Regions from separate parts of the Donghicola sp. genome, predicted to be linked through region 1. Evidence: riboswitches for the same ligand, from Rfam matches in the RefSeq annotation. Region 1 holds a riboswitch; each other region holds the start of a gene.

Region 1 (7,736 bases):
TCTGACCGGCTACCTGTCCTTTGGCCACGCGGCGTTTCTGGGTGTGGGCTCGTACTCGGCAGTCTGGATGTTCAAGCTGCTGAGCATGAACGTCATCCCCGCGATCATCCTGTCGGTCATCGTGGCGGGCCTGTTCGCACTGCTCATCGGCTTTGTGTCGCTGCGCCGGTCGGGCATCTACTTCTCGATCCTAACGCTGGCCTTCGCGCAGATGTCGTTCAACCTCGCCTACTCGGTTCTGACGCCCATCACCAACGGTGAAACCGGCCTGCAGCTGACCCTCGACGATCCCCGTATTCTGGGTGTCTCGGCGACCGCTGACGGCTCGATCCCCGTGACCAGTCTGTTCGGTCTGGAAATGCGCTCGACCTACGAGATGGCCGTGGGCGCATGGAACTTCCAGTTCAGCGCGGGTTACTACCTGTGTGCGATCATCATGCTGGTGTCGTTCTACATCGCGGTCCGCATCTTCCGCTCGCCCTTTGGCCTGATGCTGCGCGCTGTGAAGTGTAACCAGAACCGTATGCGCTATACCGGCCTGAACACCCGTCCCTACACTTTGGCGGCCTTCGTGATCTCTGGCATGTATGCCGGTCTGGCGGGCGGCCTGATGGCATCCATGGACCCGCTGGCAGGCGCCGAGCGTATGCAGTGGACCGCATCGGGCGAAGTCGTTCTGATGACCATCCTTGGCGGTGCAGGCACCCTGATCGGCCCCGTTCTTGGCGCAGGCTTCATCAAGTACTTCGAAAACATCTTCTCGAAAATCAACGACAACGTTCTGCACCAGTGGTTCGGCTTCTTGCCCGACGGGATCGAAGACTTCGTTGTCTTTGTCATCCATCCCTTCATCGGCAAAGGCTGGCACCTGACCCTCGGCATCCTGTTCATGCTGGTCGTGATCTACCTGCCCGGCGGTCTTGTCGAAGGGGGACAGCGGATCTCGCGCCTCTTCAAGAAAGACAAGTCCGACAAAGACGGCGCTGCCGCCAAAACCACCCCCGCGGAATAAGGAGAGCAACCGATGGGTATTCTCGAAGTCAAAGGGGTTGGGAAACGCTTCGGCGGTCTGCAAGCCCTCGGTGATGTGAACCTCAGCGTTCAGGAAAACACCGTCCACGCCATTATCGGTCCCAACGGGGCCGGTAAATCCACCCTGCTCAACTGCCTCGTGGGCAAGCTGATCCCCGACACCGGAAGCGTCATGTTCGACGGTCAATCGGTTCTGGGCCGCTCCCCCCACGAGATCAACCAGATGGGTATCAGCCGCGTCTTCCAAACACCTGAAATCTTCGCGGATTTGACGGTTCTAGAAAACGTGATGATCCCCTGCTTTGCCCGCCGTGACGGTTCGTTCCGCATGCATGCTTTTGGCTCTGTCGTGAACGAGTCCGACATGCTGCAAAAGGCAGAGACCATGCTGGACGACGTGAACATGCTGTCCAAAGCGCACCTGCACGCAGGCAGCCTGTCCCGCGGAGACAAACGCCGTCTGGAAATGGCCATGTGTCTGGTTCAGGAGCCGCGTCTGCTGCTGCTGGACGAACCCACAGCTGGCATGGCCCGCGCCGACACCAACAACACCATCGATCTGCTCAAAGAGATAAAGACCAAGCGCGACATCACCATGTGCATCATCGAACACGACATGCACGTAGTCTTCTCTTTGGCCGACCGGATCACCGTTCTGGCCCAAGGCACCCCGCTGGTCGAAGACACCCCGCAGAACATCAAAGGCCACCCAAAGGTCCGCGAAGCCTATCTTGGCGAAGCGCAGGTCTAATCAGGAGATTTCCCCATGAACGTAAGACCCGATTTCTCCAAGAACTCGAACCACGCAGAAACGGCACCCGCCTTCCTGTCGGTCTGGGACATGCACGCCTACTATGGCGAAAGCTACATCGTGCAGGGCGTGAACTTTAACGTCCACGAAGGCGAGATCCTCGCGCTTCTGGGCCGCAACGGCGCTGGCAAAACCTCGACCCTGCGCGCCATCGCCCGCACCGGCAGCCCTCAGGTCACCCACGGCGAGATCTGGCTGGACCACCAGCCGCTGCATAACATGACCAGCTACGAGGCAGCCGCGGCTGGCCTCGGCCTCGTCCCCGAAGACCGCCGCATAATCCCCGGCCTAACGGTCGAGGAAAACCTGCAACTGGCCCAAATCGCTCCGCCCATCGGCTGGTCCATCGACCGCCTCTATGACCTGTTCCCCCGCCTCGGCGAGCGCCGCAAGCAAGAGGGTGTGACCCTCTCGGGCGGCGAACAGCAGATGCTGGCCATCGCCCGCGCCTTGGCCCGCGACATCAAGGTCCTCCTCCTCGACGAGCCCTACGAAGGCCTCGCGCCCGTGATCGTGGACGAGATCGAGAAAACCCTGATGCACATCAAGGAACAGGGCATCACCACCGTCATCGTGGAACAAAACGCCGTCCGCGTTCTTCAAATTGCTGACCGTGCGATCATCCTCGACACCGGTGGGATCGTCTACGATGGCTCTGCCGCCGAAGTACTCGCGAACGAAGAGCTGCGCGCCGAATACCTCGCGATCTGACAGCTTCGACCTTCGGACACACAAAAGGGCCCAACTGGGCCCTTTTTCATTCCGCGCTGCGCACGAATGCCTTCGGCGAGGGTATTTATCTCCAAGATGAAGGCCATACAGATCTTCATCATGGCCCAAATACCCCAGGGGTGAATTGGCGCGGAGCGGCAAGAGGGGGCAGCGCCCCCATCAGGCTTAGAATTCAACGCCCTTCTGGCCTTTGATCCCAGAGCGGAAGGGGTGCTTCACCAAGGTCATTTCGGTCACCATATCTGCGGCCTCGATCAGCGGCTCTTTGGCGTTCCGGCCCGTCAGGCAAACATGGGTCATGGGCGGCTTTTCTTCCTTCAGGAAGCGCACCACCTCTTCGACATCCAGATAGTCATAACGCAGCGCGATGTTGATCTCGTCCAGCAGCACGAACTTGATCTCGGGATCAAGGATTAGCTCTTTCGCCTTTTCCCAACCCTTGTTCGCCATTTCGATATCGCGCGATTTGTCCTGGGTTTCCCAAGTGAACCCTTCGCCCATGGCGTGAAACTGGCACAGATCGCTGAAGTTCGCCTCAATCAGGGTCCGTTCACCGGTCTCCCACGCGCCCTTGATGAATTGGACCACCGCGCAGGGCATCCCGTGCGCAATACAGCGTAGGATCATCCCGAAACCGGATGACGATTTACCCTTGCCCGGCCCTGTATGGACAATGATCAGGCCCTTCTCGCCCTCTTTCGTGGCCATGATTTTGTCCCGCGCCGCTTTCTTCTTGGCCATCTTGGCCGCGTGACGGGCTTCATCGGTTTGGGGCTTATCGCTCATAGGACGATCCTTACGCTTGACAAGGTGGGGTGCCTTCCCTCAGGTGGGCGGCGCTGGTTCCTGTCTATGACAGGCGAAGAGGGAATGCGCTACCGCTTTGCGACCAAAATCGCAGCCGAAACGCAGCCGCCCCCGCGACCGTGACCGGAGAGGCCCCGTTGCCACTGGCATCCATTTGCCGGGAAGGATCGGGCCAGCCGAGGATCCCCTCGGGCTCCGCAAGCCGGGAGACCTGCCAGCACGATGAAATGTACGGGCGACCGGGGTGTGTCGCGGCCGGCTTTGACAGGCGCGTTTCCCCGTGCCCGATGGCCAGTGATCCCCCGTTTTCCCAGCCAGTTTAGGGAGGCACCCATGGCCGAGGTCACCTTGACCGTCTGCACCACCTGCCGCCGCATCGCGGGCGGAGAGCCTGTCGCGGACGAGCCGCGCCCCGGTGCGCGCCTGTATGAAACCCTGACTCAGTCAGACCTGCCCGAAAACGTCCGCCTGAAATCCGCCGAGTGCCTGTCCGCCTGCTCGCGCGGCTGCTCGATCGCCCTGACCGGTGGCCCCGCCCGTTGGACCTATGTCTACGGCGACATGGACCCCGACACACAGGTAGAGGAGATCCTGACCGGCGTGCGGGCCTATGCCCAAACCACAGACGGGATCGTCCCCTGGCGCGAGCGCCCTCAGGCCTTTCGCAAACAATCAATCGCCCGCATACCCCCGCAGGAGTAACCATGTCCAACCTGTCCAAAATCCCCGTGACCGTGATCACCGGCTTTCTCGGTTCCGGCAAGACCACGCTGATCCGTCACCTGATGCAGAACCCTCAGGGCAAGCGTCTGGCCGTTCTGGTCAACGAATTCGGCACCGCTGGTGTGGATGGTGACATCCTGAAATCCTGCGCGGATGAAAACTGCCCCGAAAACAACATCATGGAGCTGGCGAACGGCTGCATTTGCTGCACCGTCGCCGATGACTTCATCCCGACCATCGAACAGCTGATGGCTCTGCCCGAAACGCCCGAGCACATCATCATCGAGACCTCGGGTCTGGCCCTGCCCAAGCCCTTACTCAAGGCGTTCGACTGGCCCGCGATCAAGTCGCGCATCACCGTGGATGGCGTGATTGCCGTGGCCGATGCCGAGGCCGTGGCGAGTGGCCAGTTCGCCCCCGATCTGGACGCCGTTCAGGCCCAACGCGAGGCGGACGAGAGCCTTGACCACGAAACACCCCTGTCCGAGGTGTTCGAAGACCAGATCAGCTGCGCCGACATCGTTCTGCTGTCCAAGGCCGATCTGGCCGGTGAGGCTGGCATCGCCAAGGCCAAAGAGGTGGTCGAGGCCGAAGCCCCCCGCAAACTGCCGATCATCGCAATCACCGATGGCGCGGTCGATCCCCGCGTGATCCTCGGTCTCGAGGCGGCTGCCGAGAATGATCTGGAGAACCGGCCTTCGCACCACGACGGCCACGATGACCATGAACATGACGATTTCGACAGCGTCGTGGTCGATCTTGGCGAAGTCGAGGACGTTCAGGCGTTGCAAGATGCCATTGTGAAAATGGCAAAGGACCAGAATATCTTGCGTGTCAAAGGCTACGTCGCGGTCAAGGGCAAACCCATGCGCTATCTGGTGCAGGCGGTGGGCACGCGCATTCGTGCGCAGTACGACCAGCCTTGGGGCGACCGTCCCCGCGCGTCCTTGCTGGTGGTAATTGCTGAACACGACCACATCGACGAGACCGCAATCAAAGCGGCTTTGGGCGTCTGATCCCATGCACGTCGTCTTCCGCGAAAGCCACGGGCTCGACCAGAGCGATACGCCGATGGATCTGGGGCAAACGCCCGCAGACCTGATTGTGCTGTCGTTCTCGGACTCGGACCTTGGCGCTTTCGCGGCGGGCTACCATCGGGCCAAGGGGACCTTGCCGACCGTGCGTCTGGCGAACCTTGTGGCCCTGAAACATCCTCTGTCCGTGGACGTCTACGCCGAACAAACGCTCGAGGGGGCCAAGGGCATTCTGGTCCGTCTGATCGGCGGCGAAAGCTACTGGTCTTACGGTCTGGCGACCCTTCAGGACTTGGCGCGGCGCAAGGGGATTGCGCTGGCCGTCCTGCCCGCCGACGGACGTCAGGATGACCGGCTGGACCAGCTCAGCACCCTGCCCGTCTCGACCCTGCGCCGTCTTCAGCAGCTGTGCGACGCTGGCGGCGCCGTTGCGGCCCAAGCCGCGCTCGCCCAACTGGCGCTGGCCGCTGGCCTTTATGCGGCCCCCGTGATGGGCGCAAAAACCGTGCCGGATGCGGGCTTTTACCTGCCCGACACGGGCGTTGTCACCGATCCGCAGCGCGACGACCGCCCGCTGGCTCTGGTGACATTTTATCGCTCTTACCTGACATCGGCGGACACCTCGCCCATCGACGCCATGATCGCGGCTTTGGAGCAGCGCGGGTTCCAAGCCTTTGGAGCCTTTGCCAGCAGCCTCAAAGCGCCTGCCGCTGCCGACTGGCTGCGCACCGAGATCGAGACCCTGAAACCCGCCACCATCGTGAACGCGACCGCCTTCTCGGCCCAAGGCCGCAATGGCGAACCCTCGCCCCTCGATGCCGCTGGCTGCCCCGTATTCCAGATTGCCCTCTCGACCGCCCGCAAAAAGGACTGGAATGACGCCGACCGCGGCCTCTCTCCCGCCGACCTTGCCATGCACGTGGTTCTGCCCGAAGTCGACGGCCGCATTTTTGCCGGTGTCGCCAGCTTCAAACAGCCGGGCAAGAAGGATCCAGACCTCGAATATTCCCGCTTTGCCCACCGTGCGGACCCTGCCCGCATCGACGCCCTAGCGGACCGCGTGCAGAAGTGGCACCGCCTGTCCACCCTGCCCGCCGCAGACAACCGGATCGCGCTCGTGCTGTCCACCTACCCCGGCAAGACCTACCAGATCGCCCACGCGGTCGGCATGGACGCGCTTGCCAGCGCCGAGCAAATCCTGGTTGACCTCAATGCCAGCGGCCACACCGTACGCCCCCAGTCGAACCTGGGCCAGCGCCTGACCACCGAAACCCTGACCTATCCGCTCGCGGCCTACGAACAGGCGCTAGACACCCTACCCGACCCCCTCCGCGCTGACCTAATCGCGGCTTGGGGCACGCCCGACACCGACCCGCTGTTCCGTGATGGTGCGTTCCATTTCCCCGCCATTGACGCAGGGAATGCGCTGGTCGCCCTCCAGCCCGAGCGCGGCGACGTCCAGACCCGCGACGACGACTACCACGACCTGTCCCGCACCCCGCGCCACAGCTACGTCGCCTTCTACCTCTGGCTCCGCGCCCAATCCGACGCGCTGGTCCACATCGGGGCCCATGGCACGCTGGAATGGCTGCCGGGCAAATCCGTGGCCCTGTCCGGTGACTGCTGGCCCGAGGCGCTGATCCGCGACCTGCCCGTCATCTACCCGTTCATCGTCAACGACCCGGGCGAGGCCGCCCAAGCCAAACGCCGCATCGCTGCCGTCACCATCGGCCACCTGCCGCCCCCCATGGCGCAGACCAAACTGCCCGTGGGAATGGGGCGCCTGGAACACCTGCTGGACGAATACTCGACCGCAGACGGCCTTGACCCCGCCCGCCGCGACCGCCTAATCGCCGACATCCGCGCCGAGGCCCAAGGCACTGGCGTCGAAGAGGACCTTGGCATCCCGCACGACGCCTCTGCCGCCGAAGCCATTACCCGCATTGACCGCTTTGTCTGCGACATCAAAGAAAGCCAGTACGGCGAGGGGCTGCACATCTTTGGCGCAGGCGACTACGGACCACAGGAAAACGCGGGCCTTCACGCTGCCCTGAACGGCCGCTTCGTCCCCGCTGGCCCCTCTGGTTCCCCATACCGAGGCCGCTCGGACGTCCTGCCCACAGGCCGGAACCTGTTTACGACCGACCCCCGCTCGGTCCCCTCCCGCGCCGCCCACGCCCAAGGCGTCAAGCTGGCCGAGGAACTCTTGCGCCGTCACCTTCAGGACCACGGCGACTGGCCAAAGGGGCTGGTGATCGACCTCTGGGGCAGCGCCACCATGCGCACCGCAGGCGAGGAATTCGCCATGGCCCTGCACCTCGCGGGCCTCGCGCCGAAATGGGACGACGGCTCCGAACGTGTCAGCGGGTTCGAGATCATCCCGCTCGCCCTGCTAAACCGTCCCCGCATCGACGTGACCTTGCGCGTCTCGGGCCTCTTCCGCGACGTCTTCCCCGGCCTAGCCCAGATGTTCGAAGGCGCCGCCGACAAGCTGGCCGAGCGCGAAGAGGCGCCCGAGGACAACCCCTACGCCGCCCGCACCCCCCGCGTCTTTGGCCCCAAACCGGGACAATACGGCCTCAACATGGGCGCATCAC
Region 2 (7,736 bases), on a different contig from region 1:
GGAAAACGGCAGTAGGATCAGGGTAAAGATAATGAAACCGTCCATAGCTGCCATGCGCTTGAACGTGCGTTTTGCAGGCAAACCAGACAAGGGTAGCAGTGTGACTGCGACGAGCACGGCCAGACACAAGGCGATCAGGTCGGACAGGGATACAACAACCACAGCGAAGAGGGCGGCCAAGACGATCCGCATGCGCGGGTCGAGATCCGGAATGTGCCCCATTGTCATCATGGGGCCTATCCGAAGTGTTTTCTCGGGGTTGGTCAACCGATCGCTCATCCCTTAACCCTCCATCCGGCGGCGCGCCGCGATGTAGAAATACAGGCCGAACAGACCGAAGATGTAGCCTAGTCCGCCTAGAATTGTTTGAAGGTCATTCTTTTCGCGGTAGGCCGCTAGTTCGCGGCGCAGTGGGCGCATCTCGTCGCGCACGGCCTCGGCAATCGCCAAACGCTCTTCGCTGGACAAGGACGCAACGGTGACCCCGCCTGTTGTGGTTGGCGATGCGGGGGTGGTGCTTTTGGCAACGGTTTCTTCTGCAGCGGCCACGCCGAGGATATCTGCGATGTCATCTGCGGTCATTTCGGCCTGGGCCACATGACCTGCGCCCATATCAGCCTTGAAGATATGGGTGATCTCTTGTGTCGGAGCGTAAACAAAGAACCCGTCTGCGTCCGTGATGGCCTCGCCGATTTTGTTGCCTGCGCTGTCGAATGCCTCAATCACAGCGCCAGATGACATGTCGCCGTTGGAAAACCCGAGTTCCCCTTCGACAACATCGCCGGATTTGAAGATCGCAAAGATCACCTTGTGTGCGGCTGCGGGCAGGGGCATCGCAAGGAGTGCAAAGATCAGAGCGAGCCCGCGGATCATGGGGCGACCCCCTTGACCGCGGTAAAGAGATCGGGCCGCACTTGACGCACCAGATAGACCGCTGCGCCGGTCAGCAGGGCCTCGATCACCATGACGGGGATGTGGGCCAGCAGCACCAACTTGGCCGCAGGAATGAACTCGTCCCCCGTTAAAGCCAACGAAAACGCGACAAAGATCGTAGTCGCAGCGATGGAAAACGCACCACCGACACCGGCCCAAATCGCGCCGGACATCGGGGTTCCGCGTTCCACCAGTCGCCCAAAGAGCAGCCAAGCCAGTACCGCGGGCGCTGCAATGTTCAACAGATTGACGCCGATGACCGTCAGCCCGCCAAAGCCAAAGAAAACCGTTTGAAGCAAGAGCCCAACGAAGAGCGCCGGAAACGCCGCCCATCCTAGGATCAGCCCCGCCAGCCCGTTCAGCACCAGATGGACCGAGGAAGGGCCGATCGGCACATGGATGAGCGCGGCGACAAAGAAGCTGGCCGACAGGATGCCAGTCGCGGGGATACGCTCTAGGGTCAATTGCTTGAGCCCCATCGCGATACCGCCAATGGCCATGGCCGTTCCGGCGATAACAACAGGGTTCGAAAGCGCTCCGTCAACGATATGCATGGTTCACTCCATATCGTAGGCGTTGATCCAGAGCACGGCATCTTGGCTGAGCTCTTTGCCATCATGTTCGGTTGCGGGGCCAGAGCCGAGCGCGGCAAAGCCCCACCAGCCTGCCTTAGGCACACCAAAGGTGAAGTATCCGTTTTCGTCCGAAATCGCGACCAAAGAGCCACCCGGCATGGGCTGCACAGTCGGCGCCGACGCGGCAAAGCTGTCAATATCAGGCGCTGCGGCGACGTATTCGATTTCGATCTCGATCCCTGCCGCGGGCTGGCCTTCGGACAGGACCTGACCGGTGAATGATGAGCCTGCGATCACGTTATAGGGTTTGACCAGAGGCACGATCTCGGTAGATAGACCGACCGGTGCCATCCAGTCAGTAGGCAGTTGGTTGCGGTTGAACACCACCTTGGTCAACTGCTGAATATATTTGTCTTCGCTGGGTTCGTAATAGGGGACCGGCTCGGTCACCAGCACATAGTCGCCAGAGCGTTTGACGGGGACAGAGGCTCTGAAGGCCGCACCTGTGTTCTCGGCGCCTTGGAAATTGGTTGGCTCGAGACGGTTCATCAGGTCGGTTCTTTCGCCGTGATGGATCATATAGAACGCTTGCGGCGTCTCCATGTCCATGACGTGACCGTTGTCAAAAGGGTGCCAGAAGACCAGTGCCACTGGCACATCGCCGGGCCGCGCGATCTGGGTGTCATCTGCATAGGGCAGGACGAAATGCGCCTGCGCGGTATAGGGGAGCAATGCCGTCATCGCTGCCGCTGTAAGTTTCAAAGTCATATCATACCTTTCAGGCGTGCGGGCAAAGCCCACGGATGAAAGGACAGAAGGGAAGCTGGACACGGTAGATGTTTAAACCTGCCGAGCCAGACGCTCACCCCGGCGTCCGGTTGGGTAAGGCCGGTTTCCCGACCCTGTGACGGCAGGTCTCCTGGCTCGCGGGTCGATGTGCTGTCCTGCCTTCCCGAGGATGATCCTCAGTGGCCCCTTGGACGCACTCTCCGCTTACAGTTGCGGGGGCAGCCACGGTTTTGGTCCCTGATGGGTACGCCGCACCGTGTTCCCTTTTACTTCTGCTGCGCCGTGTCGCGCGTTGCAGAACCGTTCACACGTTTGTAATGGGCAATTGGACCCCTTGAGTCAATTGCCAAGATTGTCCCTTCGGACGTAGATATTGCGCGCAAGTCATGGGGTGCCGTCTTTGACGCAGCAAGTGTCGGTCGGCATCTTTGGACAGGCAATTTATGCGGGTGCACCTGTGATGCACCCAGCTAAAAATTCCGCAATTTGGACACGGTTTATTCGATGGTGATGTCGAGACGCTGGGTCTCGCCCGTGCTGCCGGGAATCTTGATGTAGTAAGAGCCGGGCTTCAGCGCGATAAAGCCGATTTCCATCTCGCCGGCCTCGTCAAACTCGATGGAATCAAGTCCGAGGGGGCGGATTTCCAGACCTTCGACCACGATCTCGTCGATCCAGATCGCGCGGAAGAATTCGTGGCCGACCAGCGCCAATTCCTGACTGCCGTCGCCCTGAATTTCGAACTCGTAATAGCTGCCGGATTTCAGCACCCAAGGTTCCGAAGTCAGCGGCATGCCCGCGCTGAGTTGGATCGGTTCGAGGTCATGCTTGTTTTTGGCGGACAACAGACCGGCCATGCCGAACTTCATGTCATCATCGTCGTCGTCATCTGCCATCGTAGCCATGGGCAAGGTGGCCGCGATCGCTAGCATCGTGATGAATTTTCTCATAGGTCTGCTCCGTTAGTTGGTCGGGCGGAAGGCGGCACCCCACGGGAAGCGACCAACCTTGATTGTTTTCAGCGCTTTGCGTTTGGCTACGTCCACGACCGTAACATCGCCAGAAATCCCGTTAGTGGTGAACAGGCGCGACTTGTCGGCGTTGAACGCCATGTGCCAAACGCGGCGACCGACCAGAATGTAGTCTTCGACCTCGTAGGTCTCGGCATTTACGACGGCCAAATGGTTCGATGGCCCCAGCGCGACATAGGCGAACTTGTCCCCTTCGCCGAGTTCAAAGCCCACGGGCTGGATGCGATCGGGATGGATGTTCGGCAGTTCGAAGCGGATCTTGGCTTTTTCCGTCTGTGTCGCGGTGTCAAAGACCGAAATGCTGCCGCCGATCTCTGCACTGACCCACATCTCGGCGCCGTCTTTCACGAATTCGGCGTGGCGCGGGCGCGAGTCCACCAGCGTATTGGCAAACAGTTCCTGCGTTTCTGTATCGATCCAATGCGCCATATTCGTGGTTTCAGAGGTCGTGATCGCGATCTTACCGTCGGGCGAGACAGCCATGCCTTCGGGTTCTATGCCAACGTCAATCTGGGCAATCACCTTGCGAGTCTCGACGTCCACAACCGTGGTGATCGCATCGTCTTCGTTGGCAATATAAAGGTGCTTGTTATCGGGATGCAGGACGAATTGCTCGGGATCTTCGCCCGATGGCAGGTCATGCAGAATCTCGCCAGTGGCGGGGTCCATCACCTGTACTGCGTCGCTGTCGGATGCACAGATGTAGACGTATTTGTAGTCGTGACTAAAGGTAATCCCGCGCGGGCGCTCGCCGGTTTCGTAGGTGTGGCTGACCTCCATCGTTTCGATGTCAATCACGCTGACTGTATCGTCTTTTTCGTTCGTAACCCAGATTTCATCGGCCAAGGCAGGGTGTGCGGCCATCGCGGCTATCACAGCAAGTGTCGAGATACGCATGATTATTCCTTGAAAGCGGTGCAGGAGCTTTCGGGCGCGTCCACGCCCAAGGTGTCGAGTTCGTTGGTTTGGTGCATGAAGCCGGGCAGGGGGGCCTGCATCACCATAGCGCGGCTGGTGACCAGCGGCACGGGTTGGCGCATCTGGCCGTTCCAATCGCGAAAGGTTTGCGGCGTTCCCTTGAATCCCGCCAGCGCGAAATCAGGCGAAAGCATATAATTGCGCAGGGTCGGCGCATCGGCGGCGTTCGTGCGGGTCACGGCCTCTCCGATGCTGCGGATGGCAGCCCATGCGCCGTAATCTTCGGGCTCCATGCTGCGGCCCGCAAGCTCTTCGAAGCGGGAATGCAGCTGCGCGGCGCCCCACTGTTCGACCACAGGTGCCCAAACTTGGGGAGAGATTCCTTCGCTGCCCGCCACCGGACGGGGGAGCCACGTGTTATAGGCCACATAACGCCCGAAATCCTCGGCCTCGTCCGCAATCAGAAGGACGTCATAGTCGCGCAAGTCTTGGGTAAAGAGCGGCACTTCGGCCGCCGCGTTCCGGCGCATATCCGCATCAAAGGCCCAGATTTTGGTTTCGCCGAACTTGAGACCGAATTTGGTGGCCGAATATCGCAAAGCCTCGGCATAGGCGGTGTCCTGAGGGTAGGTGCCTTCGATCATCGCCAGTTTTCCCCAGCGCTTGAACAGAAAGTACTGCATCAGCGCATCGGTCCGCATGGCCAGCGCCGGCGCGGTGTGCAGCACGTTTGCGCGGCAGGCCTCATCGCGCAAAGCGCTATCTTCGGCTGTGGCGTTCAGGATCAAGGCGTTTTCAGCCTCGGGTAGGTCTGCAATCTTGAGCAAAAGATCCGACGACACATCAGTGACCAACAGGTCAGAGGTCTGCAGGGCCGTCTTGGCGGCAGCGACGACATCATCGCCCACGGGCACGTCATGCAGGGTCAAGCTATACCCGTGTTTCAGGAATTTTCCGGTGGTCGCGTTGTCTTTGATCGCAAGTTCGGCGCCCTGAATGCTCAGGTCTTCGGGGCGAGGGTCGAGATTCGAGAGCGTCGCGATCTCTTCGGTCTGCTCGCGCAGAAAGTGGACATTGATGTCCAAGCCTTGGGCGTGCCCCGACAACGGGATGAGCCCCGCAAGCCACACAGCCGCGACGGTTCTGAAACGCATGAATTTTCCTCCCTGATCGCAGGCTATGGAGACTCGATCAGGGACGAAATTAGACCATGGTCTGATGGCGGTCAGCCCCGTCCGGACGTGTGGGCCGCCGTGCGGGGCTATGGGCCGAAATGTGCCGTTACTCTGCCGCGACTTGGGACGCTACGGGGCTGCTCCGATAATTCAGGATTGGGGCGAGCCAGCGCTCGGCTTCGGCCACTTCCATGCCTTTGCGGGCGGCGTAATCTTCGACCTGATCGCGCTCTACCTTGGCCACGCCAAAATAATAAGCGTCCGGATGCCCGATATAGAGGCCGCTGACCGACGCGCCGGGCCACATGGCCATGCTTTCTGTTAGCGCGACGCCGGTGTTGGCCTCTGCATCCAGCAGTTTGAAAAGTGTTACCTTTTCAGTGTGATCGGGCTGAGCAGGATAGCCGGGTGCGGGACGGATGCCGCAATACGGCTCTTTGATCAGCTCGTCTGGCGTGAAGGTTTCATCCTTGGCGTAGCCCCAGTAATCGCGGCGTACACGCTGATGCAGCATCTCGGCCATGGCTTCGGCAAAGCGGTCGGCCAATGCCTTGACCATGATCGCGCTGTAATCGTCACCAGCGTCTTCGAATTTTTTGGCAATCGTATCCTCTTGGGGGCCCGCAGTGACCACGAAACCGCCCACATAGTCAGGCGTGCCCTCGGGCGCGACGAAATCGGCCAGCGCAAGATTAGGGCTGTCTTTCCTCTTTGAGGTCTGCTGACGCAGGGTGTGCAGCACATCAAGCGGCTGGGTCCGAGCGTCGTCGGTATACAGCTGGATGTCGTCACCCGTACGGTTCGCGGGCCAGAAGCCGACCACGGCGCGGGGCTTGAACCACGTCTCTTCGATAATCCGCTGAAGCATCGCCTGCGCGTCGGCAAAAAGGTTGCGCGCCGCCTCGCCGTATTTCTCATGCTCTAGTATGCGGGGGTAGACGCCCTTGAGCTCCCAAGTCTGGAAAAACGGCGTCCAGTCGATGTAGCGCGCGATCTCCGCCAGATCCCAGTCGTCGATGACTTGCTGACCCGTGAACTTTGGAGCCTGAACAGTGTAATCTGTCCAATCGATTTGCATGGCGTTCGCGCGGGCTGCGGCCAAGGGCAATCGCTGCTTGGCCAATTCCGCCCGTTCATGACGCTCGGCGACCTCAGTGTAGTCCGAGCGGATGCCCGCGACGTATTCATCACGCTGCGTATCGCTCAGCAAGGCAGACACCACGCCCACCGCACGGCTTGCGTCGGTTACATAGATCGCTTGATTGCGTTGGTACTGCGGGGCGATTTTTACTGCCGTATGCACCTTCGACGTAGTTGCGCCGCCGATCAGAAGGGGCACGTCGAAGCCTTCTTTTTCGAGCTCGGTCGCCAGATGCACCATTTCGTCCAAGGACGGCGTGATCAGACCCGAAAGCCCGATGATATCGACGTTATGCTTGCGGGCCTCTTCCAGAATTTTCTGGGGTGGGACCATAACGCCAAGGTCGATGATTTCGTAGTTGTTACAGGCCAGAACCACGCCGACGATGTTCTTACCGATATCGTGGACGTCTCCCTTGACCGTGGCCATCAGGACTTTGCCCGCCGCCTCGCGGCCATCGCCACCGTTTTGGCGCTTCTCTTCTTCCATATAGGGCAGGAGCACGGCCACGGCCTGCTTCATGACGCGGGCGGATTTTACCACTTGCGGCAGAAACATTTTGCCTGCGCCAAACAGATCCCCGACCACGTTCATGCCGGCCATCAACGGGCCTTCGATCACATGTAAGGGGCGCTCTGCCTGTTGGCGGGCCTCTTCGGTGTCTGCGTCAATGAATTCCGTGATCCCGTTGACCAAGGCATGTTCCAACCGCTTGTCGATGGGCCACTCGCGCCAGGACATGTCCTTTTCGCGGGTTTTGCCACCGCCCGCGCCGCGATAGCGTTCTGCGATCTCCAGCAAGTTTTCTGTCGCGTCTGGGGTGCGGTTCAGAACCACATCTTCGCAGGCCTCGCGCAGGTCGGGGTCGATCTGGTCATACACCGCCAGCTGACCGGCATTGACGATGCCCATATCCATGCCCGCCTGAATGGCATGATAGAGGAAGACCGCGTGCATTGCCTCGCGCACAGGCTCGTTGCCGCGGAAGCTGAACGACAAGTTCGACACGCCGCCCGACACATGGGCGTGGGGCAGGTTCTGGCGGATCCAGCGGGTGGCCTCGATGAAATCGACGCCGTAGTTGTTGTGCTCTTCGATGCCGGTGGCGACCGCAAAGACGTTGGGGTCAAAGATGATGTCTTCGGGCGGGAAGCCGACCTTTTCGGTCAGCACC
Region 3 (7,736 bases), on a different contig from region 1:
GATCCTGCTGCGTGATCTGCGCGCGCCCGAATACATCGCACAGGTCATGGACCTGAGCCCGACGCGGCTGCACCAGATGGGTATGACTCTGGAACGGCTAGGGTTGGCAGAGGTCGGCGCGGGCAACAAAATTCGGCTTTTGTCGCATGCCCCGATCCGGTTTCGACCCAATGGCCCGCTTCTGCCCCTCCTCAAAGAGGTCAACCTGCGCTTCATCGCGCATGGCATCAGCACCCCATCCGGTAACGCAGATCATTTCTTTACCATATCTCGCCGCATGCGAACCGAAACCGCGCTGGAGATCCGCCAAGATATTGAGGCGCTGAGCGAGAAAATCTCGGAGCTTTCGCGACAGGACCAGTTGGTTGCACCAGAACACCTACTCAAGCCCTACAAGATTGCGGGCTTCTGGGGAGTCGTGGATTTCGGCGCTCTGATGGCGCGCCCTGCGAACACGCTGGAAACCGTACCCCAAGGGCGCTAGGGTCCGCCGCGACGCGACACCCGAAAGGCCCTTGCCATGACCACCATCCCCCGTATTGACGCCCGCGAGATGATCTCCCGCGCGCCAGAAACGATGGCAGAGCTGCGCCGCGCGGCCCAAGAGGTCGGCTTCATGACTTTGGTGAACAGCGACCTCTCGCCAGAGGACGTCTTGCGCGTGATCGACGCCTATCGCGCGTTCTTTCAGTTGCCAGAGGCCGCCAAAGAGCCTGTGAACATGGCCCGCACCGGCGCGAACCGGGGTTGGGGTGCACCCTATTCCGAACAGGTCGATCCCAACGCGAACCCCGACTACAAGCAGGTCTTTGACAGTGGCCTCGCGCTGCCCGCCAATGACCCACTGGCCCATCTGACCTGCTACGCACCAAACCAGTGGCCCGATCAGCCCGTCGGTTTCAAACAGACCGTCGAAGATTATGCGGACCGCGCGGTCGGTGTCGCCATGGACACACTTCGCGGGATTATTGCAGCGGTCGGCCTGCCCGAGGGCAGCTTTGACGAAGCCTTTACCAAGCCGATGACCTTGCTGCGCGGGAATTACTACCCCACCCGTCCGGTCGATGCGGGCGCTAATGATTTCGGGATCGCGGCGCATACGGACTATGGCTGCGTGACGCTCTTGGCGACAGACGGCGTTGCGGGACTGGAAGTGCAGCAGCGCGACGGCGCTTGGCTGGCTGTTCAAGCCGAGCCGGGCACATTCATCATCAATTTCGGCGAAATGCTGGAAAGCTGGACCAACGGGCGGATCAAGGCCACCTTGCACCGCGTCATCGGCACGAGCCAAGAACGCGTCAGCGTCCCGCTTTTCTTTAACCCGAATTACGACACCAATGTCGCCCCCCTTGGCTCGGGCGGAACACTGCTGGCGGGCGACCATCTGGAGCGCCGCTTTCGCGAGACCTACCTGCACCTGCAGCGCCCCGCGTAACAATTGGCACCAAGTGTCATGTCCGTGACACCTGCGGTCATGTGAGAAATTGCACCAATCGGTCAAAAGCCGTGTCAGTCAATTCAGACACGGAGCATGACCATGGAAGGTTACTCGAAGCATTTCATCCTCGCCCTTTTTGCGGGCACCCTGCTGTCCGCCTGCGGTGACAGCGGCGCAAACTACACCCCGATCAATGACGGCCCCACCACGATCGGGTTCCAGAGCGATCTGGCTGCCTGCCAGCGACTGGCCAAGAACCAGACCCAATTGACCCAAGAGGCCTACGGTGCTGCCGCCATCGGAGCGGCCGCGGGGGCTTTGCTGTCGGCAGTGGCAGACGATGACGACATGGTCGGCAGCGCGTTGGGGGGCGCCGCCATTCTGGGGGGCACGGTTGCGGTCGAAAACCAAGACAAGAAAGAAGACATCGTGATCAACTGCATGAAGGGGCGTGGCCATGCGGTCGTCGGATAGACCCTTTGCGGCGCTGGCGGCAGCAGTGTGCGGGCTGACCTATCTGGTTGGCCTGCTGATGTACGCGACCATCTTTTCTGGGGCAGATCTAGATGCCGCGGGCGTGCCGTCAATCCGGACCATCGCCTTTATCGTCACCCATTCCGGCGCGTTGCGGCTGTGGTATTTCAGCATTTACGTGGTCAACGGGCTGGCGCTGCTAATGCTGGTGCTGGCCCTGTCAGAGCGCGATGCGCCCCTTTGGCGGCGCTGGATCACCGGAGTAGGTTTTGTCTGGTCCGCACTGGTGATTGCGGCGGGGCTTGTCGCTGTGGTCGCGCTGGCTAGTTTGCCAGAGATCTATCGCACCGCGCCGTCGGATGCCGCCCGTCACTGGCACATCGCCACCAGTTTGATCGAGGGGGTCGGCGGCGGGACCGAATTGCTTGGGGCGCTATGGATTTTGGGAATCGCAACAGGTTCAGCCTTCGCCCCAGCGCAAAAGGGTTTGGCCGTTGTGGTGGGCACGGCGGGCATGCTGACCTTGCACCCCGCAGTGGCAGAGGCCGGCGGCGCTGTGTTCGGAATTGGCTTTATGGGGCTATTTTTCTGGATCGCGGTGACGCTGTGTCCGAGATGCCGTTGGCAATCCATCAAAGCCTGAGCGAATTGAATTGACGGGCCCCAACGGGCCCGTCATGGTCAGCGCAGATGGTTGCCCGCCCTGCTCCGGCAGGAACGGCATGAAAAGGGAACGTGGTGTAAATCCGCGACTGCCCCCGCAACTGTAAGCGAAGAGCTCTTCGGCAGAACCACTGGCCCCGCGCCGGGAAGGTCCGAAACGGCAAAGACACGCGAGTCAGGAGACCTGCCATCTAAGCAATGCAAACCCGGACGGGGTGTTCCGGCGGATGCGGTGGCCCCAGCTTCTGCAGCGTTCGGGCATATCGGTTTCCGCCTGTCCTCCTTGGTCCAAACGCGCGGAGGGCGCTATGACCTTAACGACTATCGTGGCCGGACTGACGGCCGCAAAACATTCTCAAATTGATCCGACGGAACGGGCGCGGGCGGGCTTTCTTCAATGGTGTCTGAGCCTTGAGGATACGACCGACATGCGCGCAGAGGCCCGCGCAGCAATCGCGAAACTGCACTATTTCGATTCCGACTCAGCAGCATTGGCCGCGTTCGAAACCCTGCTGGTCGAAGCGACACGGCCCATGCCCGCCCCCAGACGCCGCGGGGCCAGACGGAGTCAAATGCGGCTTCAGTAAAAGGTTGCAACCATCTGACCAACAAACTGCAAACAAATTGATCGGCGCTACCATCGTCAAGGTTGCGCCGTTCCGTCGCAGCCACCCCATACATTGGTCGCAAAGATACCGCGCTAACGGTTTTCTCATTTTGCATCTATCACATTGTTTTCACGAAAATTTCACCGCGTTATTTTCAGTGAATTTACAAAATGACATCCGCGAGTAAACAGGCTTCACAAATAAATTGATGCCTTGCAGGGACTTATTCCATTGTTTTCAAACTCTGGTAATGTCTCGCTAAGGGAGAGACGCCGACATATTCTGTGGCTGCAATTTGCCCCCATACGGGGCGTCCATAAAACGACAGAGGGAGGAGCCTAATGTCCACTCAAGCGCAAACCGCCGAGGTCAAGGAACCGGTCTATCCAGTTCCGGCTGAATTCGCGAAAACCGCTCATATTGATGCGGCAAAGTATCAAGAGATGTATGCCCAGTCGGTGAACGACCCCGAAGCATTCTGGGGCGAGCACGGCAAACGTCTGGACTGGATCAAGCCCTACACCCAAGTCAAAGACGTCAACTACAACTTTGGTGAAGTCAGCATCAAGTGGTTCCACGATGGCACCCTGAACGTTGCCTATAACTGTATTGACCGTCACCTCGAAAAGCGCGGCGACCAGACTGCGATCATCTTCGAGCCCGACAATCCGGACGACGAAGCACAGCACATCACTTACAACGAGCTGCACGACAAGGTTTGCCGCATGGCGAACGTCCTGCGCAGCCAGGGTGTGACCAAAGGTGATCGTGTCATCCTGTATCTCCCCATGATCCCCGAAGCGGCGTATGCAATGCTGGCCTGTGCCCGTATCGGTGCGATCCACTCGATCGTGTTTGCGGGCTTCTCGCCCGACGCTCTGGCAAACCGCGTCAACGACTGCGGCGCCAAGGTCATCATCACTGCAGACGAAGCGCCCCGTGGCGGCCGCGTCACCCCGCTGAAGTCGAACGCGGATGCCGCGCTTCTGCACTGCTCGGACAAGGTCCGCTGCCTCGTGGTCAAGCACACCGGCGGTCAGACCACTTGGGTCGACGGTCGCGATGTCGACGTGAACGCTCTGATGGAGCACGCAGCACCCGAATGCCCCGTCGAGGAAGTGAACGCCGAAGATCCGCTGTTCATCCTGTACACCTCGGGCTCGACCGGCAAACCCAAGGGCGTTGTTCACTGCTCGGGCGGCTATCTGGTCTACGCGGCGATGACCCAAGAGCTGGTCTTTGACTACCACGAGGGCGACGTCTACTGGTGTACCGCTGACGTGGGTTGGGTCACCGGCCACTCGTACATCGTCTATGGCCCGCTGGCGAATGGCGCGACCTCGCTGATGTTCGAAGGTGTTCCCACCTACCCCGACGCCGGTCGTTTCTGGGCTGTCTGCGAAAAGCACAAGGTCAACCAGTTCTACACCGCGCCGACCGCGATCCGTGCTCTGATGGGCAAAGGCACCGAGTTCGTCGAAAAGTACGACCTGTCGTCGATCAAGACCCTTGGTACCGTGGGCGAACCGATCAACCCCGAAGCATGGAACTGGTACAACGACGTTGTCGGCAAAGGCAAAGCGCCTATCGTTGACACGTGGTGGCAGACCGAAACCGGTGGTCACCTGCTGACACCGCTGCCCGGTGCAACCGCGCTGAAGCCCGGCTCGGCAACCACGCCCTTCTTTGGTGTTCAGCCGATCGTTCTGGACCCCACCACTGCCGAAGTTCTCGAAGGTGCGACCGAAGGCGTTCTGTGTATCGCCGACAGCTGGCCCGGTCAGATGCGTACCGTCTGGGGCGACCACGAGCGCTTCCAAGACACGTACTTCAGCCAGTACAAGGGCTACTACTTCTCGGGTGACGGCTGCCGCCGTGACGAGGATGGCTACTACTGGATCACTGGCCGTGTGGACGACGTGATCAACGTATCCGGTCACCGCATGGGCACTGCCGAAGTCGAAAGCGCGCTGGTGGCACACGCCAAAGTCGCCGAAGCCGCAGTGGTTGGCTATCCGCACGAGATCAAGGGTCAGGGCATCTACGCCTACGTCACTCTGATGAACGGCGAAGAGCCCACCGAAGAGCTGCGCAAAGAGCTGGAAAAATGGGTCCGCACCGAGATCGGTCCGATCGCGAAGCCCGACCTGATCCAGTGGGCGCCCAACCTGCCCAAGACCCGTTCGGGCAAGATCATGCGCCGCATCCTGCGCAAGATTGCCGAGAACGACTTTGGCGCACTGGGTGACACCTCGACCTTGGCCGAACCTGGCTGCGTGGACGAGCTGATCGAAAACCGGATGAACCGGGGCTAACGGAGATGGATGGAGCGACAACCATGACCACACCCGCAGTTCTCATTTTGCTTGGCCCCCCCGGGGCCGGCAAAGGCACCCAGGCCCGCCGTCTCGAAGAGAAGTTCGGTCTGGTGCAACTGTCGACCGGTGACATGCTGCGCGCAGCTGTTGCCGCCGGCACCGACGCGGGCAAAGCGGCCAAGGCCGTGATGGACGCGGGCGAGCTGGTCAGCGACGAGATCGTCATCAACATTCTGCGGGACCGCCTCAAAGAGGATGACGTCGCCAAAGGCGCCATCCTTGACGGCTTCCCCCGCACCACTGTTCAGGCCGAAGCTCTTGATGGGCTGCTGGCCGAGAATGGCCAGTCGGTCAACGCCGCCATCGCGATGGAAGTCGACGATGCAGCGATGGTCGAGCGTATCTCTGGCCGTTACACCTGCGCCGGTTGCGGCGAAGGATATCATGACAGCTTCAAGCAGCCCGCTGCCGAAGGTGTTTGTGACAACTGCGGAAGCACGGAATTCAAGCGCCGTGCCGACGACAAGGCTGAAACCGTGGGAGCCCGCCTCGAGGCGTACCACGCTCAGACCGCCCCCCTGATCGCCTACTACGACGAAAAGGGGCAACTTAGCCGCGTGGACGCCATGGGCGACATCGATGCGATCACCGCAAAGATGACCGAAATGGTAGAGAGCGCGATCAGCTAGGTTTCCTAGAATGTCTCCGGGGCGAAGGAGGAACCGCCCCGGACTACGAATCAAGACCATAGCTTTTTGGAAAATGGGGAGGATTGCCTATGGCAAGCCAACAGGACAGCTCGGCCTACTGGTCGAAAAATATTAGTATCATCAAAGGGTGCCTGATCGTCTGGTTCGTGTCATCCTTTGGCATGGCCATTCTGCTGCGCCCGCTTCTGTCGGGTATCGAAGTCGGCGGAACGGACCTTGGTTTCTGGTTCGCACAACAGGGAAGCATTCTCGTCTTTCTTGTTCTGATTTTCTTCTACGCATGGCGCATGCACAAGCTCGACGTCGAATACGGCGTGGACGAAGAATAAGTTTTAAGGACCTGATATCATGGATCAATTTACACTAAACCTGCTGGTGGTGGGCGCGACGTTCGCCCTCTACATCGGCATCGCGATCTGGGCCCGCGCGGGTTCGACCTCGGAATTCTACGCAGCCGGCCGCGGCGTTCACCCTGTGGTGAATGGTATGGCAACCGGTGCGGACTGGATGTCGGCAGCTTCGTTCATCTCGATGGCCGGTATCATCGCATTTGGCGGCTACAACACCTCGGCCTACCTGATGGGCTGGACCGGCGGCTACGTTCTGCTGGCGATGCTGCTTGCGCCCTACCTGCGCAAGTTCGGCAAGTTCACCGTGCCTGAGTTCATCGGCGACCGCTTCTACAGCCAGACTGCGCGTACCGTCGCTGTTATCTGCCTGATCGTTGCATCGCTGACCTACGTGATCGGTCAGATGACCGGTGTGGGCGTTGCGTTCTCGCGCTTCCTCGAAGTTGACAAACTGACCGGCCTTCTGATCGGCGCGGCCATCGTGTTCTTCTACGCGGTTATCGGCGGCATGAAGGGCATCACCTACACTCAGGTTGCACAGTACGTCGTTCTGATCATCGCATACACCATTCCCGCGATCTTCATCTCGCTGCAGCTGACCGGCAACGCGCTCCCGCCGATGGGCCTGTTCTCGGACGCGACATCGTCGGGCGAGCCTCTGCTGTCGACCCTGAACGGTCTGCTGAACGATCTGGGCTTTGCAAACTACACCGAACAGACCGACACCACCCTGAACATGTTCCTGTTCACCGTGTCGCTGATGATCGGTACTGCGGGTCTGCCCCACGTGATCGTTCGCTTCTTCACCGTTCCTACCGTGAAAGACGCACGTTACTCGGCAGGTTGGGCACTGGTTTTCATCGCACTGCTGTACCTCACCGCTCCTGCGGTTGGCGCAATGGCGCGTCTGAACCTGATCAACACCGTCTACCCCAATGGCACCACCGAGCAGCCTCTGGCCTATGACGATCGCCCCGAGTGGGTCAGCAACTGGGAACAGACCGGTCTGCTGAGCTTCGAAGACAAGAATGGCGACGGCCTGATCCAGTACGTTGCGGATGCAGACGCCAACGAGTTCATCGTAAACCGTGACATCATCACGCTGGCGAACCCCGAAATCGCGCAGCTGCCTGCATGGGTGATCGCGCTGGTTGCGGCTGGTGGTCTGGCTGCGG

Evidence for each region. A riboswitch is a leader RNA that binds a small molecule or an ion and turns the genes downstream of it on or off. The one in region 1 is predicted to bind cobalamin.
Region 2: another riboswitch for cobalamin. It lies ahead of N4A58_RS13195 (DUF4198 domain-containing protein); the one in region 1 lies ahead of N4A58_RS04645 (DUF1636 domain-containing protein).
Region 3: another riboswitch for cobalamin. It lies ahead of N4A58_RS01635 (hypothetical protein); the one in region 1 lies ahead of N4A58_RS04645 (DUF1636 domain-containing protein).

The regions. Positions count from the first base shown of each region.
Region 1 is NZ_JAOARZ010000014.1:187,025-194,760, reverse strand. It holds gene N4A58_RS04665 (branched-chain amino acid ABC transporter permease) at 1-1,012, shown strand, start outside; gene N4A58_RS04660 (ABC transporter ATP-binding protein) at 1,025-1,783, shown strand; gene N4A58_RS04655 (ABC transporter ATP-binding protein) at 1,799-2,554, shown strand; gene cobO (cob(I)yrinic acid a,c-diamide adenosyltransferase) at 2,741-3,361, opposite strand; cobalamin riboswitch at 3,399-3,616, shown strand; gene N4A58_RS04645 (DUF1636 domain-containing protein) at 3,716-4,084, shown strand; gene cobW (cobalamin biosynthesis protein CobW) at 4,087-5,121, shown strand; gene cobN (cobaltochelatase subunit CobN) at 5,126-7,736, shown strand, end outside.
Region 2 is NZ_JAOARZ010000026.1:209,563-217,298, forward strand. It holds gene cbiQ (cobalt ECF transporter T component CbiQ) at 1-279, opposite strand, end outside; gene N4A58_RS13185 (cobalt ABC transporter permease) at 283-873, opposite strand; gene cbiM (cobalt transporter CbiM) at 870-1,487, opposite strand; gene N4A58_RS13195 (DUF4198 domain-containing protein) at 1,491-2,276, opposite strand; cobalamin riboswitch at 2,400-2,617, opposite strand; gene N4A58_RS13200 (hypothetical protein) at 2,795-3,247, opposite strand; gene N4A58_RS13205 (YVTN family beta-propeller repeat protein) at 3,260-4,225, opposite strand; gene N4A58_RS13210 (ABC transporter substrate-binding protein) at 4,228-5,400, opposite strand; gene metH (methionine synthase) at 5,528-7,736, opposite strand, start outside.
Region 3 is NZ_JAOARZ010000008.1:110,969-118,704, forward strand. It holds gene N4A58_RS01615 (helix-turn-helix transcriptional regulator) at 1-484, shown strand, start outside; gene N4A58_RS01620 (2-oxoglutarate and iron-dependent oxygenase domain-containing protein) at 521-1,435, shown strand; gene N4A58_RS01625 (glycine zipper family protein) at 1,538-1,912, shown strand; gene N4A58_RS01630 (hypothetical protein) at 1,896-2,555, shown strand; cobalamin riboswitch at 2,587-2,782, shown strand; gene N4A58_RS01635 (hypothetical protein) at 2,884-3,162, shown strand; gene acs (acetate--CoA ligase) at 3,525-5,498, shown strand; gene N4A58_RS01645 (adenylate kinase) at 5,522-6,190, shown strand; gene N4A58_RS01650 (DUF4212 domain-containing protein) at 6,280-6,540, shown strand; gene N4A58_RS01655 (sodium:solute symporter family protein) at 6,560-7,736, shown strand, end outside.